3 regions of the Enterococcus salsurae genome follow, and region 2 is predicted to be linked to each of the others. Evidence: predicted binding sites of a transcription regulator. Region 2 holds the regulator's gene; each other region holds the start of a gene.
The links. The regulator CtsR, encoded in region 2, represses protease genes until heat stress. The targets are predictions, from matches to a motif close to TTGGTCAAAAAAGGTCAAANA.
Positions count from the first base shown of each region.

Region 1: clpB (ATP-dependent chaperone ClpB) is a predicted target of CtsR. The motif match lies at 3,474-3,494, and genes of this name have one in related genera.
Region 3: clpP (ATP-dependent Clp endopeptidase proteolytic subunit ClpP) is a predicted target of CtsR. The motif match lies at 2,413-2,433, and genes of this name have one in related genera.

Region 1 is NZ_BAAHWY010000002.1:18,642-24,343, forward strand. Features, by position in the region: gene ACYVRS_RS04385 (ABC transporter permease/substrate-binding protein) at 1-678, opposite strand, end outside; gene clpB (ATP-dependent chaperone ClpB) at 794-3,397, opposite strand; gene ACYVRS_RS04395 (ABC-F family ATP-binding cassette domain-containing protein) at 3,690-5,216, shown strand; gene ACYVRS_RS04400 (lysylphosphatidylglycerol synthase transmembrane domain-containing protein) at 5,302-5,702, opposite strand, start outside.
Region 2 is NZ_BAAHWY010000001.1:814,272-819,973, forward strand. Features, by position in the region: gene ACYVRS_RS03995 (ATP-dependent Clp protease ATP-binding subunit) at 1-1,628, opposite strand, end outside; gene ACYVRS_RS04000 (CtsR family transcriptional regulator) at 1,634-2,101, opposite strand; gene pknB (Stk1 family PASTA domain-containing Ser/Thr kinase) at 2,329-4,311, opposite strand; gene ACYVRS_RS04010 (Stp1/IreP family PP2C-type Ser/Thr phosphatase) at 4,308-5,048, opposite strand; gene rsmB (16S rRNA (cytosine(967)-C(5))-methyltransferase RsmB) at 5,063-5,702, opposite strand, start outside.
Region 3 is NZ_BAAHWY010000002.1:778,693-784,394, forward strand. Features, by position in the region: gene miaA (tRNA (adenosine(37)-N6)-dimethylallyltransferase MiaA) at 1-904, opposite strand, end outside; gene ACYVRS_RS07940 (glycerophosphodiester phosphodiesterase) at 901-1,647, opposite strand; gene ACYVRS_RS07945 (hypothetical protein) at 1,817-2,335, opposite strand; gene clpP (ATP-dependent Clp endopeptidase proteolytic subunit ClpP) at 2,513-3,103, shown strand; gene ACYVRS_RS07955 (gamma carbonic anhydrase family protein) at 3,230-3,715, opposite strand; gene ACYVRS_RS07960 (ABC transporter ATP-binding protein) at 3,913-5,670, opposite strand; gene ACYVRS_RS07965 (ABC transporter ATP-binding protein) at 5,667-5,702, opposite strand, start outside.

The DNA.
Region 1 (5,702 bases), on a different contig from region 2:
GGAAAAAGAAATACCGCCGATCACAAAAATCAACGCTGCCAAGGTTATAATCGTATAGCGCGGTTTCAGGTGTTGCAAGTAGCGAATCAATGTACTAAATATAATCGCCAGCAATGCAGAGCCGATCGCACCGATCAACGTTAATGCTGGGGCATTTCGATCGATCCCCAATAAGATAAACGAGCCCAATCCACCTGCACCGATCAAGGCTGCTAAAGTGGCGGTCCCAATGATCAGGACCAAAGCGGTACGAATACCCGAGATAATAACAGGCAATGCGATCGGTAATTCTACTTTGATCAGACGACGCATCCGGGACATCCCGAAAGCAACTGCTGCTTCTTCGATCGAAGGATCGATTTCCGATAAACCAATATACGTATTTTGGAATATTGGCAGCAAGGCATAGATAACCAATGCAATCAACGCTGGTGGCGTACCGATACCGACAAAGGGGATCAGCAATCCTAGCAACGCCAATGACGGGATCGTTTGCAGCACGCTCGTGATCTGCAGTCCGACTTCGGCGGCCCGCTTATGGTTCACAAGCCAGATGGCCAACGGCACAGCGATCACGATGGCAATCAACAATGCCATGATCGATAACGTCAAATGCTCAAAGACGGCTGTCACCAATTCTCCCTTTCGTTCATTTAAAGTATCAAAAAAAGTATTCATCATTTCATCCTCTCTTGTGCCATAGGTTAAGTATAAACGAAGGAAGGCATTCCCGCCAAAACCAAGACTCAAAAAAAGAGTTGCCTATGATAGACAACTCTCAAAGATGTTTGCTTTAATCCACGATGGGTTGATTCGCAAAAACCAACTGATCATGCAGCAATTCGATGGTCACTTCTGTTTTTGGCAATACTCTGCCAGAAACGATTTCTTTTGCAAGGGGTGTTTCAACTTCTTTGGTGATAAAACGTCGCAATGGACGTGCACCATAAGCTGGTTCATAAGAACTTTCAGCAATCCATCGTTTTGCTTCTTCGGTAATCGTCAAGCGAATATCTTGGGCTTCTAAACGATGAGACAATTGCGCAATGATCTTGTCAACGATGCCAGTCACATTGGCTAAACTTAAAGGTGTAAATAAGATCGTATCATCGATCCGATTCAAAAATTCTGGTTTGAAATGGCCACGCAGCAATCCGCCCACACCTTCAGCAATCTCTTCTGGAATCGTTCCTTCACTGGTTACCCCTTCTAGCAACAGTTGAGAACCGATATTGCTCGTCATGATCAGCACTGTATTTTTAAAGTCAACAACGCGTCCCTTAGAATCTGTCAAACGTCCATCATCTAAGACTTGTAATAAAATATTGAAGACATCGGGATGTGCTTTTTCAATTTCATCCAGCAAAACGATCGTGTATGGATTTCGTCGAACAGCTTCTGTCAATTGTCCGCCTTCTTCATAGCCAACATAACCTGGAGGTGCACCCACCAGACGTGAAACGGCATGTTTTTCCATATACTCACTCATATCGATCCGAACCATATGTTCTTCTGAATCAAATAGATTCACAGCTAATGCTTTAGCCAATTCGGTTTTACCAACACCCGTTGGACCCAAAAAGAGGAAAGACCCCAGTGGCCGATTTGGATCTTGCAGTCCCGCACGAGAACGCAATACGGCATCGCTGACGGCATCGACGGCTTCGTCTTGGCCAATGACCCGTTGATGCAACGTTTCATTCAATTTCAATAATTTTTCCCGTTCGCCTTCAACAAGTTTGGTCACTGGAATGCCTGTCAGACGACCAACCACCATAGCGATTTCATTCTCAGTCACAGATTCCTGGACCATGCGAATGCCTTCTGCTTCATTCTTGTCCTCTAAAGACAGCAATTCTTTTTCTAATTGCGGAATGGTGCCATGGCGCAAAACAGCTGCCCGTTCAAGATCATAATTGTTTTCGGCATCTTCTAATTCATGCTTGGCTTTATCGATCTCTGCCCGTTTATTGGATACGGCATTGACTTCTTCTTTTTCCGTTTCCCATTGCATTTTCATTGTATTGACTTCTTCCCGCAATTCGGCCAACTCCGCTTGCAAGATCGTCAAACGTTTTTTAGATGCATCATCAGACTCTTTCTTCAAGGCCGCTTCTTCGATCTCTAATTGCATCAATCGCCGTGTGACTTGGTCTAATTCTGTTGGCATTGAATTCATTTCAACACGAATCGTTGCACTGGCTTCATCCACCAAGTCAATTGCTTTGTCCGGTAGAAAACGATCGGTGATATAACGATCAGACAGGGTCGCAGCCGCTACTAAGGCATTGTCATGGATATTGACCCCATGATGGATCTCAAACCGTTCTTTTAATCCCCGCAAGATTGAGATTGTATCTTCAACAGTCGGTTCTTTGACCAATACTTTTTGGAAACGGCGTTCTAATGCCTTGTCTTTTTCCATGTATTGCCGATATTCATCTAACGTAGTTGCACCAATCGTATGCAATTCACCACGTGCCAACATCGGTTTCAACAAATTGCCGGCATCCATACTGCCTTCGGTCTTTCCCGCACCAACAATGTTATGGATCTCATCGATAAAGAGTATGATCCGGCCATCGGCTTTTTTGACTTCTTGCAAAACAGCTTTCAAGCGTTCTTCAAATTCGCCGCGGAATTTCGCCCCTGCAATCAATGCCCCCATATCTAATGAGAAAATTGTTTTGTCCTTCAAGTTTTCCGGTACATCTTTACGGACGATCCGTTGCGCCAATCCTTCAACGATCGCTGTTTTACCGACACCAGGTTCACCGATCAATACAGGATTGTTTTTGGTTTTCCTTGAAAGGATGCGAATCACATCTCTGATTTCTTCATCTCTGCCAATGATTGGGTCCATTTTTCCACTACGGACCTGCTGTACCAGATCGACGCCATATTTTTCCAAGGCTTTGTATTGTTCTTCTTGATTTTGTGAGGTCACATGATCCCCTCCTCTTAATTGTTCAATCGTTTGTTTGAGTGACTTTTCTGAAATACCTTGCTTTTTCAGATAGACAGTCAATGGATGGTGTTGCAATTTCATCAAAGCCAACAAAACGATTTCCGTTGACAAATATTCATCTTGAAACTGATTTTTTAGTTGATCTGCTTCAGAAAGCAAGGTAAATAGGTTCTGACTCATGGACTGACCATAGCGCACGTTACTGCCCTCTACTGCTGAGATGCCGTCCAAAAGACGATCGACTTCTGATTCAAGGGCATCTGCGTCGATCCCAGCATCTGTATAAAAATTACGGCCAAATTGATTGGCTTGCAAGAAAATTTTCCATAAATGTGCAATATCGATTTCTTGATGATGCCGCGTCATCGCCACTTGTTGTGCTTCAGCGATGGCACTTTGCAACGTAGTTGTCATTTTTTCTGGGTTCATTAAAATTCCTCCCATGCTATATTTGGATAAAGAATACGCATATAGACATCTTTGTCTACTTTATTAGTATACAACTATGGTCAGAAATGGTCAAAAAAAACCTCTTGAATTTAAGTATTTTTTTAACTATTTTTTTCATGAAAATTGACAGAAAGCGACAGTCAATGGTATGCTGAGGGCTGATTGATTTTTTAATCGTCAAGAAAAAAGCGTATTTGGCTGAACTATGGCCGATCGCAATGTTCAAGCTGTTAACAAATGATGTTTACGGCTTTTTTATATGGAGGAAATCATGTTAACTTTAACGAATATTACCCAGCAATTTGGAGATAAATTGCTTTATGAAAATGTATCTGTACAAATCAATCGTGGCGAGAAGGTCGGGCTGATTGGCCGCAACGGTGCTGGCAAGAGTACCTTGATCAAAATCATCACTGGAGAGATCTTGCCAGATGATGGCTTTGTCAATTTTCCTAAGAATCTCAAGATGGGCTATCTGGACCAATATGTCAATGTGGATGAAGCGCAAACGATTCGCGACTTCCTGCGCTCGGCATTTGCTGCTGACTTTGAAAAAGAACAACAAATTGCCGATTTATATGTAACATATAGCGAATCATATGATGATAAAGTTTTAGAAAAAGCCGGTGAATTACAAAACCAGCTAGACCAGGGTGATTTTTATCAAATGGATACCTTGATCGATGATTTGGCAGAAGGATTGGGTATTGCCATTTTAGGGATGGACACGCCGTTGGCTTCTTTAAGTGGTGGACAACGCTCAAAATTGATTTTAGCCAAAATGCTGTTGGAAAAACCTGATATGTTGATTTTGGATGAGCCTACCAATCACTTAGATGATGAACATATCAAGTGGCTGGTTGACTTCTTGCAAAATTTTAATGGGACGTATTTGGTTGTTTCCCATGATCGCCATTTCTTAAATCAGATCACGACCCACATCATCGATATCGAGTTTGGCAAATTGTCTAAATATACCGGCAATCTCGACAAAGCTTTAAAACTAAAAACGTTGCAAAATGAAAGTTATATGAAACAATATGAAGCCCAACAAGAACATATCAAAAAGACCGAAAGCTATATCCGTAAATACAAAGCTGGTTCTCGTTCAACGATGGCCAAAAGTCGTGAGAAGCAACTCGCCAAAGTCGAACGGTTGACCCCACCGCAAGACGTGCCGAAACCTCATTTAGGTTTTGATATGGCACCGATCGTCACGACATTGGCCCTTGAAACCACCAATTTAGTGATTGGCTATGACCAAAAGCCTTTATTGACACCAATCAACTTAACCATTCGCTATGGAGAAAAAATTGCCATTCGCGGCTTTAACGGCATCGGTAAATCAACCTTGATCAAAACGATTTTAGGCTTGATCCCGACGATTGAAGGCACAGTGTCTTATCCGCAACATACCAAGTTCAATTATTTCTCCCAAGATCTTGAATGGGCCTATCCATTGCAAACCCCTTTACAGTATTTGGAAGACTTGTTTCCCAAAGCGACCAATAAAGAATTGCGTCGCCAATTGTCACGGGCTGGATTGCCAAGCCAATTGGCTCAAGAAGCCTTGAAACTACTTAGTGGTGGTGAACAAACCAAGGTCAAATTAGCAGAAATGATGTTGATCAAAAGCAATTTCTTGATTTTGGATGAACCCACCAACCACATCGATCAAGATACCAAGAACAATCTTCAAGAAACGTTGGCCGCATATCCCGGCACAGTCTTAGTAGTTTCCCATGAAGCTGAGTTTTATGAAACCTTTGTCGATCGAATCGTTGATTTGAAAGATTGATCTGCCATGATCCTGCTTTTTGCCAATCGTACGTATCGAAGAGCCTAAAAATGCCATTCCTAGATGATCTGGGAATGGCATTTTTTTATTCAACTTTGATTTTTTCATTTTTCAATTCAGTCAATTCGGCTTGGATGTCTTTGCGTTTTTGCACCATGACATAACCAAAACCAATCACAAAAGGCCAGATAAATGTAGCCAATCGATACAACAGCATGGATGAAGCCGCATCGACGGTACCCACAAGTGGACCAAATAAGAACATATAAACGAATTCAAAGGAGCCGATGCCGGCCGGCGTTGGGATCACACCAGACAAGACCACGGCAAAACTAATAAATGAAAATGTTAATAAGAAATCGATATCTGGATGATTGTTGACCAAAATGACGTAAGGAATCACATACCACGGTACCATTTTCAAGAGGTTCCATAGGTAGATCCGCACAAAGGCCGTTCGATCTTGCAAGATTGAATTGACAGTTT
Region 2 (5,702 bases):
TCTTTCAACCCGCTTCTGGCGCGTCGAATCGAACGGGCAACGGCTTTGACCGCCTCTTCCTGACCAACAAGGCGTTGGTGCAAGATTTTCTCAAGATCTAATAAGCGTTCGCTTTCTTTTTTCTCCATTTGCTGCAAGGGTACACCTGTCCATTGAGACACGACAGTTGCAACATCTTCAGAAGTCACACTATCTGCATAGCCCGATGCTTCTTTGACTTCCATGAAAGCTACTTCCGTTAATTGCTGGGTCAATTTCTTTTCTTTGATCCGCAAACGGGCTGCGGCTTCGAAATCTTGCTGGCGAATCGCAGCTTCTTTTTCTTCGATCAAATTGGCGATATCATTTTGCAATTCAGCCAACTCTGAACTCTCATCCGTGCGATCCAAGCGGACCTTGGCTGCCGATTCGTCCATCAAGTCGATGGCTTTATCAGGCAATTGACGGGAATTGATGTAGCGAACAGACAATTGAACGGCTGCATGCAATGCTTCATCAGAAATTTCTACGCCATGATGTTCTTCATAACGTGGACGTAAGCCACGTAAAATTTCTTCGGCTTCTTCGGGTGTTGGTTCATCCACTTGAACTCGAGCAAAACGTCGTTCAAGTGCGGAATCTTTTTCGATATATTTTTGGTATTCATCTAGTGTAGTTGCCCCGATGGTTTGCAGTTCCCCACGGGCCAATGCTGGTTTCAAGATATTTGAGGCATCGATCGCGCCTTCTGCACCACCAGCACCAATCAAGGTGTGCAATTCATCGATGAAGAGAATGATTTGCCCATCTTGATAGATTTCATCGATGATTTTTTTCATCCGATCTTCAAATTCGCCACGGTATTTCGTGCCTGCTACCAATGCCCCCATATCTAGCATCATCAAGCGTTTGTTCTGCATATCTTCTGGAACTTCGCCATTGATGATCTTTTGGGCTAGCCCTTCAGCAATCGCGGTCTTACCTACACCAGGTTCACCAACCAATACTGGATTGTTTTTGGTCCGGCGACTCAGAATTTGGATCAGCCGTTTGACTTCTTTGGCACGGCCGACAACAGGGTCTAAGCGTTTGTCACTGGCCAATTTGGTCAAATCTCTCGCCAATGAATCAAGGGTTGGCGTGCCTTGTGGCTGCGCCTTTCCTTGGGCTGGACGACGACGACCGGCTGCACCATTTTTGGTTTCACTAAAGCCCATTTTTTTCTTCAATAATTGCCGCATTTTGGCTAAGCTTAAGCCCAAATTCAGCATGATCCGAGACGCCAGAATGTCTTCATCTCGTAATAGTCCCAGCAATAAATGTTCTGTACCAATTTGCGGAGCCCCTAATCGCTTGGCTTCATCTCCAGCAAAGGCGAAGGTATGTTTCGCCCGTGGCGAGTAAGCCAAATAGGCGTTCTCTGGATAATGGCGTACAGTGCCATATCCGGTCAAATGTTCGATTTCTTCACGTATATCATTTTCAGTGATATTCATTTCTCGTAGTGTTTTGCCAGCAATGCCATTTTGTTCAATGACTAAGGCAAGCAAGATGTGTTCTGAACCAACGGCTTGGTGCTTAAAGTATTTCGCTTCTTCTTGCGCAATCGCCAAAACGGCTTTCGCGCGTTGGGTGAATAGTTCATCCATCTCTTTCACTTCCTGTCTTCATAACTTAATCGTTCTAGTATTGCATGGAGCAAATCTGCGCGTGTTCTATTTTCATAAGGAGAACGTCCTAGAACTGCTTTCGCGATGACGGTCAATAATAAATTGCCTTCTCGCTTGGACAGGATTCCTTCCTCATACAGCTTTTGAATAATCGCATAGGCATCTTTTTCCGAAATCGTTTCATCAAATAATTGATTGATTTCTTTTAAATAGTGATGGCTATCTGTGATTTTGACTTTTTCGATCCGAATGTATCCGCCCCCGCCTCGCTTGCTTTCAACGGTATAGCCCCGCTGTACGGTAAAACGGGTATTGATGACATAGTTTATTTGTGAAGGCACACAATTGAAAAGGTTGGCCATTTCGGCACGGCGAATTTCAATGATTTCGCTATCTTCAAGGATTTTTTTCAAATAGGCTTCAATCAAATCGGAAGTGTTATGATGACTCAATTCATTTCCCTCCCTTGACTAATTCTGACCTTCATTATACCCAAATTTTACGTCGTTGCAAAGACGTACGCTTAACAGGGGGCGTTTACTAAAGGAATTTTTAAAATCACATACGGAATTGGGCTGATTCTTTGCTTGACTAGTACAAAAAACGCCAAGTCGACAGCAGGGAGCATTTCCCGATGCTGGCGATTGACGTTTCTAAAAAAATACGATGCTGCTATGGATTAATCATCATCCGATGTAGTAGAACTCGTTGGTGTTTCGGTTGTGGAGTCTGAACTTGTCGTTGAACTGCTGCTTGATTCTTCTGGTTCTGGTCCTTTTGATACAGTGACGGTCACCTTTGAGCCGACAGCAACTGATGTCCCCGCACCTGGTGAAACGCTTGTCACTTGACCGGCTGGGGTATCACTGTAATCAGACGCTTCTTCGATATCATAGAGTAATCCTGCTTCATTTAGGTCTGCTTCAGCATCCGCTTGTGATTTGCCGACGATCCGCGGCACATTGACCATTTCTTGTCCGCTGCTGATCGTCAAAGTGATCGTCGTTCTAGAAGCAAACACTTCACCGCCTGATTCAGGTGCCTGGGCAATCACAGTGCCTGATGGCTGATCACTGGTGGCGTAGACGATCGAAATCTGACTTGAGGCAACACCTTTAGAGGTTAGATCTGCTTTTGCAGCTGCTTCAGTCCTCCCATAATAGTTGTCCATTTCGAAAGAAGCCGGGCCACTGCTGACAACGAAGCTGACTGTATCTTCTTTCGGCGATACTTCTTCGTCTTCTGCTGGAGATTGGCTGATGATATCTCCTTCGGCAACATCTTCATCTGACTTGGTTTCTGAATTGATCTGATCTTCAGAGAAGCCCAGCTTGATCAATTCTTCTTTGACATCTTCAAAGGTTTGGCCAGTATAGTCTTTGAAAGCAATCTTCTCCGTGCCGCTGCTGATATACAGGGTCACGGTCGCATTTCTTTTGACCTCGTTGCCGGCTGGGGGATCGGTTTTGACCACTTGGCCTGCCTCGATCTCATCGTCAGCGATTTCTTCCACTTCCTCAGCAACTTGTAAGCCCTCATCCGTCAGGGTCGTTCGCGCAGTGGCCTCAGTATCGCCACTGACATCTGGGATCGCGACATCTCCTCGACCACCGCCAAATAAGAAATAACCGCCGATCCCAAGTATTGCTGCAAACACTAAAATCGGAAAAATCAACCACCATTTCTTTTTCTTCTTAGGTTTGTCCTTGGTTTCTTCCTCAGGTACCTCAACTGGTTCTGTTTCCGCAGGTGCCACGATGGCTGCTTCCTCTATCGGTGTGATCACCCGTGTTTCATCCATCAAAGCATGGGGCGTCCATTTAGGCTCGTTCAAACGGTCTGGTGACAAAACAGTAGCCAAATCTTCTCGCATTTCGTCTGCCGTTTTGTAGCGATCGGCTTGTTCTTTGGCAGTGGCTTTCAATACGATGTTTTCAATCGATTGTGGGACATTTTTATCATAGATGCGAATCGATGGGATATCATCTTGGAAATGCTTCAATGCAATGGTGACGGCTGACTCACCGTCGAACGGTACTTTGCCCGTCAACATTTCATATAGAATGATCCCGATGGCGTAGATATCCGATTGATTGGTCGCCATGCTGCCCCGGGCTTGCTCTGGTGACAAGTAGTGGACTGAACCTAACATCGAATTGGTTTGCGTGATCGATGTCTCCGATAATGCGATCGCAATCCCAAAATCGGTGATCTTCACGACACCTTCTTCATTGATCAAAATATTTTGCGGTTTCAAATCTCTGTGAATGATTCGGTGCTGATGGGCTAAGGCTACTGCCGACAATACTTGTTGCACGATATCCACCACTTGTAAGTAAGGAACTGGATAATGCGTTTGGATGTATCGTTTCAGATCCATGCCTTTGACGTATTCCATGACCAAAAATTGCATCCCATCTTCTTCACCTACATCATAGACCGTCACGATATTGGGATGAACCAATTCAGTAGCTGCCAATGCTTCACGCTGAAAACGACGGATCGCACTTTGATCATTTTGGAAATCAAAGCGCAAGACTTTGATAGCAACTTCACGGTCTAGAATCAGATCGTGGGCCAAAAAGACGTTGGCCATGCCGCCACTGCCGATATTGCCGATGATTTTGTAACGGCCGTTGATTTTCTTGCCAATTTCTATCATAGGCCTTCTCCTCCGACTTTGATCAGCAGTACAGTGATATTGTCTACGCCGCCTCTAGCGTTGGCTTGGTCGATCAATTGTTGGACAATGGTTTCTAACGCTGGCGTTCCTTCGATCGTCGCAGCGATTTCTTGATCAGACACCATATTGGTCAATCCATCTGAACAAACCAATAAATAGTCTTGTGCACCAAAGTAATGGATCGCTACATCCACTTCTACTTCACTGGGCATCCCCACAGAGCGGGTCAACACATTTTTCCTTGGATGATTCAAGGCCATTTCAGCAGTGATTTGTCCCGATTTGACCAATTCATTGACCAATGAATGATCTTCCGTGATTTGTGTCAATGTATGATTACGCAACAAATACGCACGGCTGTCGCCTACATTGGCAATCGTAAATTGATCGCCAAAAAGCGCCACGGCAATGATCGTTGTACCCATACCATTGAGTTCTTCTTGCGTTTGGCCTTTTTGGTAAATGGCTTGGCTTTCTTGCTGAATCTTTTGGATCAGCCATTGGGCCGTTTTTTCACTATCGGTCAGTGTCGTTTGTTCCCAAGCGGTGCCGATCTCACTAACTGCTTGTCGACTGGCTACATCGCCGGCACGATGGCCGCCCATGCCATCTGCAAGCAGTGCCAATGTGATATTTGCTTTATTGACATAGGTTGCTGCAAAGTCTTGGTTCGTATTACGCCGTTTGCCGACATCTGATTGAAAACGTATCTCCAATTTCTTTCACCTCATTACTTTTTGCGCAGACAACTGATAAAAAAGCCATCTGTCATAAAATCTTGCGGATAAATCGTTAATAAACCGTCTTTGATCGATGATGCCACCACAGGATCAACTGCGATATCATACAACTCAAATTCTGGGTGATCAGCCAAAAAGGCGGCCACAACTTGTTGATTTTCTTCTGCAAGAATCGTACATGTGCTGTACACCATTATACCCGATTTCTTCAGTGTTGGGGCAACACTTTCCAAAATTGCCCGTTGAATGACTGGCAACCGCGCGAAATCAGCGGCTGTTTTGTTGTACTTGATGTCTGGCTTGCGGCGCATCAGGCCTAAACCGGAGCAAGGCGCATCGACCAAGATTCGATCAAAAGATTCTGCAGGAAATGTATCCGCGACCTTACGCGCATCTAAGACCATCGCTTCAACGACAGAGGATACGTCCAAGCGGGTCGCATTTTCCTGGATCAATTTCACTTTATGCTCATGAATATCCAATGCCGTCACTTTACCGCCGGCTTCTGCGGATAAGAAAGAAGCAATGTGGGTGGTCTTGCCCCCAGGTGCCGCACAAGCGTCCAACACCTTATGATCGGGTGCAATCTGCAATGCCGGTGCCACCAGCATAGAACTTTCGTCTTGAATC
Region 3 (5,702 bases), on a different contig from region 2:
ACCATTGATCGATTTCTAACATGATTTGTTTTTGCCTATCGGGCGCTTGAACGAGATCGACCCACCGCGGTGTCATCCGATTCGAAAACCAAGTCAGCTGGCGTTTGGCATAGCGCCGAGAGTTTTGTTTGATTTGTTCAACGGCATCGGTTAACGACTGATAGCCTTCGATATAAGGCAAAAATTCTTTATAGCCGATCCCTCTGGCAGCTTGTGCCTCTGGGTAGCGCAGCACCTGTTGTGCTTCCTTGAGCAGTCCTAATGCCATCATTTGATCCACTCGTTGATTGATCCGTTGGTATAACAAGCCGCGATCAGTGGTCAGACCCAGCATAAAATAGTCGTACAATGCTTTAGGTGTCTGTTGCGGTGCAGTGATACTTCTGCCGGTTGTTTCAAAAACTTCTAACGCCCGAATGACCTTACGTACATTGTTGTAGTGGATTTTTTCAGCGGCGGCCGGATCGATCTTTTGCAATTTCTGCCACATCGCTTCCTTGCCTAGCTGCTCTGCTAACGCTTGGTAATGCAGACGAACTTGACTGTCGCCTTCTTCGGCAGCACCCAGCTGATAGTCATACAGCAACGCCTGAATATACAAACCAGTCCCGCCTACCACGATTGGCAGATGGCCGCGGTCGCTGATCTCAGCAATTTTCTTGCGGGCCATTTCTTGAAACATCGCCACAGAATAATTTTCGGTCATGTCACGGATATCGATCAAATGATGCGGGGCTTGTGCCAATTCTTCTGTGGTGGCTTTGGCGGTCCCTATATCCAAATGGCGATAGATCTGCATGGAATCACCACTGATGATTTCTCCTTGATATTGCTTGGCTAACGCAAGGCTGAGGGCTGTTTTGCCAACTGCAGTAGGACCAACGATCACTAGCACTTTATTCATTTGCTTTGTTCCTCGCGAAATGCTTGCACGACACTTCGAGCTCTTTCTGGAAAGTCAGTAATGATCCCCGTCACGCCTAAGCGCAAACACGTGCGCATCAACGCCTCTTCATTGATTGTCCATGGACGCAGGGAGATGGGAAATGCTGCAGCTGTTTCAGGATTGGCTTCGATCCAACCATACGCAGGATGCAGCCCTTCGATATACGGTCTGTGCAACGCGAGTGCGGGTTTATCAGCAGCTTTGCCCATAATAAAATTTAGTTGCGCTTCTGGATCGATGGCCTGGATACGATCCAAAGAATCTATGTTGAATGAACAGTACCAATGCGTAAATGGCCACGACTGACTGTTCAATAATGCCGCCGTTTTTTCTTCGATACCTGGATACGTGTAATGATCCGTTTTCAACTCAACGGTCAGGATCCCTCGATAATTTTTTGCTGCCAAAAGATCTAGGACCTCTTTAAGGGTGGGAATCTTGGCCGCTTTGAATTCATCAGAAAACCAGCTGCCCGCATTCAATTCCTTCAGTTGCGCCACCGTCAAATCACAGATGTGGCCTTTGCCATTCGTTGTGCGATCCACGGTTTCATCATGCATGACGATCAGTTGTTCATCTTTTGACAGATGGACATCTAATTCAATGATATCCGCTTTGACACGGACAGCTTCGGCGAAAGCTGGCAAGGTGTTTTCCGGACGATTGCCACTGCTTCCTCGATGCGCCACGATTTGTACCATAAACGTTTCACTCCATTCTTTGTTCCTATTCTAACACGTCACACGCCAGAACCAAATATCCACTTGCACTCTCTCGTACCCAATCAAAGACCCTAATGCCATTTTTACCGACATTAGGGTCTTCCAGCGTTTTTTTGAAAGAAAACTGACGCGCTTCATGAAGCGTTGATCAAAGACTTTTTGAAAAATAAGTCAACGGTTCATTGGTAAGATTCTTGATTTGACTTTTGCGTTCATTGACCATTTCCACTAATGTGTCTAAGAAATTCTCCATGATCACTCGTCCACCCTTGTAGGTATACCCACCAATTTTCACCGTTTCGTCTGGCGACAAAATCACACGACGGGTGCCAATTTTTTTGAAAAATTCTTCCAAAAAATAATTGGGCAGATAAAAACTATTTTGTGCAGCAAATGATTGCAGATACGCAAAATCATCAATCGTGATATAACAATCGTCGAATGCATCGAAGCTCACATACGCATCCATCAAAATCACCCGCTTTTGTAAAATTTCGCTGATTTTTTGATTGAGTAAAACCAGTGTTTCGATTTCTTTGACTTTATGTTCCAGCAAACGCCGTTTTTTTTCTTTGCGTTCCTCATACCGTATTCTCAAATTAAAAATGATGGTGACTAAAATAGCGCCTACTATGACACCAATGAATCCTGATATTGCAACTGCCATTCTCTTCGTTCCTTCCTTTACTGCTTTCATTTATTGTATCATAATTAAAAGAAGCACTAAAAAGATAACGAACTTTTTATTTGACCTTTCTTGACCTAATGGGTATACTATCTCTTAGATATTGCGAAAACTTTATGCTAAACTATATCTATATCGATTTTTAGGAGGACGACGAACATGAATTTAATTCCTACAGTCATTGAACAATCATCTCGTGGTGAAAGAGCGTACGACATCTACTCTCGTCTATTGAAAGACCGCATCATTATGCTAAGTGGCCAAGTCACAGACGATTTAGCAAACTCGATCATTGCCCAACTACTTTTCTTGGATGCACAAGATTCTGAGAAAGATATCTACTTGTACATCAACTCCCCTGGCGGCAGCGTAACTGCTGGCTTGGCGATCTTTGATACCATGAACTTCATCAAAGCGGATGTCCAAACGATCGTGATGGGGATGGCTGCTTCAATGGGTTCATTCTTATTGACTGCTGGTGAAAAAGGCAAACGGTTTGCCTTGCCAAATGCAGAAATCATGATTCACCAACCATTAGGTGGCGCGCAAGGTCAAGCAACTGAAATTGAGATTGCAGCGAAACACATCTTATTGACCCGTGAACGCTTGAATAAAATCTTGTCTGAACGTACAGGTCAACCAATTGAAGTCATCGAAAAAGATACCGACCGCGACAATTTCATGACTGCACAAGAAGCCAAAGATTATGGTTTAATCGATGAGATCATGGAATCTAACAAATTGAAATAGACTGAGGATATCGCCAGTTAACTGGGGGATATTCCCAAGCAAAAACACCGTTGTCCAGTGAACAACGGTGTTTTTTTATTCCTTTGCCAATGGCTGTTAAGCGCTACTTGCTTCATCTTTCGAAAACTACAATCCCGTGCCATATAATCCTTCTTGATATTGGGCACCCAATGCCACATAGTGGGCGATATTGGCTTTGTTTTTGGCTATTTCTTCTTCCGTCAGTGGTCTGATCACTTTGGCTGGGCGGCCAAAGGCCAAGACGTTTGGTGGAATGATCGTGCCTTGTGTCACCAAAGATCCCGCTCCAATCAAACTATTTTCACCGATCACTGCATGATTCAAGACGATCGAGCTCATACCGATCAAAGCCCCTTGCTCGATGGTACAGCCATGCAGCATACACTGATGACCAACTGTCACAGCATCCCCGATGATCGTTGGAGCATCATGATCAACATGAATGATCGTACCATCTTGGATGTTGGTTCGGTCGCCGATCTTGATCCAATTGGCATCACCGCGGATCACCGCTTGAAACCACACGGTACTTTCTGCACCCAATGACACGTCACCAACCACTGTCGCATTTTTTGCGACAAAATTGGGCATCGCTTCTGTTTCTCGTTCTTGTCGTTTGTTTCCGTCCTCATTTGACTGTTTGTCTTTCATCACTATACACGTCCATCCTTTCTGTACAATATCCTCTATCTATACTATACCATTACGGATGGCGAAGCCAGATACGGTTGCTTGACCTATTCTGGTATCCACGATCAACTAAAAAAAAAGCGCCCTCAGGCACTCTTTTATTCGGCTTCTTCTGAAAATTGACTTTGATACAGTTGACTGTAGAAGCCGCCAGCTGCCAATAATGTCTCATGATTGCCTTTTTCAATGATCGATCCTTGATCCATCACCAAAATCAAATCGGCTTCTCGAATCGTAGACAGTCGATGGGCAATGACGAAACTCGTTCGCCCTTCCATGACTTTATCCATTGCTTTTTGGATCAGGGCTTCTAGCCGAGTATCCACAGAACTGGTTGCTTCGTCTAGGATCAAGATCTTCGGATCTGAGATCACTGCACGCGCAATCGTCAACAGCTGTTTCTGTCCTAAGGAAACATTGTCCCCTTCAGAATTGATGAACATCTCATAGCCATCTGGCATCGTGCGGATAAAGTGGTCAACGTTCGCCGTTTTGGCTGCATCTACTACCTCGTAATCCGTGGCATCAAGCTTTCCAAAACGAATATTGTCACCAATCGTGCCTTCGTATAACCAAGCATCTTGCAAAACCATCCCAAAAAGCGAACGGACATCTTGCCGCGCCATTTTCTTGGTATCAATACCGTCGATTTTGATTGCTCCTTCATTGACATCATAAAATCGCATCAACAAATTGATCAAGGTCGTTTTGCCTGCACCGGTTGGGCCAACGATGGCTACCATTTGACCTGCTTTGACTTCAAAATTCAGGTCTTTGATCAAAGGTTTCTTCGGATCATACGCAAAGCCAACGTGTTCGAAAGTCACATCACCATTGATCGTTTCTGGTAAAGCAATGTCTGTTTGATTGACTGGTTCTTCCGCTTCGTCCAAAATCTCAAACACTCGGGTTGCCGCAGCTGAAGCACTTTGTAACACCGACGACAATTGCGTGATATTCCCCATAGGTTGACTGACTTGCCAAATATACTGAATGAAGGCTTGCAGTTGCCCGACCACGATCACACCGCCGATCACATAAAAACTTCCCATGACGGCCATCGCTATATAGGTAAAGTACGCTGTCATTTGCACAAGCGGCATCATCAAGCCCGAAACAAAGGCCGAACGAAAACCATAATACCGCAGCTGATGATTGACATTCTTGAATCCTTCCAAGGTTTGCTGTTCCCGTCCATAGACTTTGAGAACACTGAACCCAGTCATGTTTTCTTGGACATAACCATTCATTTCACCTAACGCATTTTGCATCCCTTGGAAATCTTTCTGGGATTTTTTGACGATCGTTCTAGAAATGATCAATGCCAATGGAATCATAATCAATGAGATCAATGCCATCAATGAATTGATATAGAACATCATCGATACGGCCATAATAATACTCAAGAAGGCATTCACGATACCGATCATCGCTTGTTGCATCGCGCCGCTGACAGCATCGACGTCATTGGTGACGCGGGATAAGATATTCCCTTGTTGATTTTTGTCAAAATACGACACTGGCAACCGATTGATTTTTTCATCAATATCTTGACGCAGATCTTTCATAGCAGATTGGACGACATTTGTGATCAATAATCCTGACATCAATTGTGAGACACAATACCCAAGTCCCACCACGCCGATCCATATCAAACAGACAATGATATAATCGAAATTGACCCCTTCACCAGCTGCTATATTGCGGCTGATCTCAGTCGTAGGCAAACCAGATACATACGGCATGGCCGCATTGAATCCGACGGTTGCTACTGTGAAGACCAGGACCAATGTAAACGTTGCTTTGTACGGTCTCAAGTACTGCCATAACCGTTTTAATGAAGAGAATGCTTTCATATCGCCAACTCCTCCTCTGATAACTGAGATGC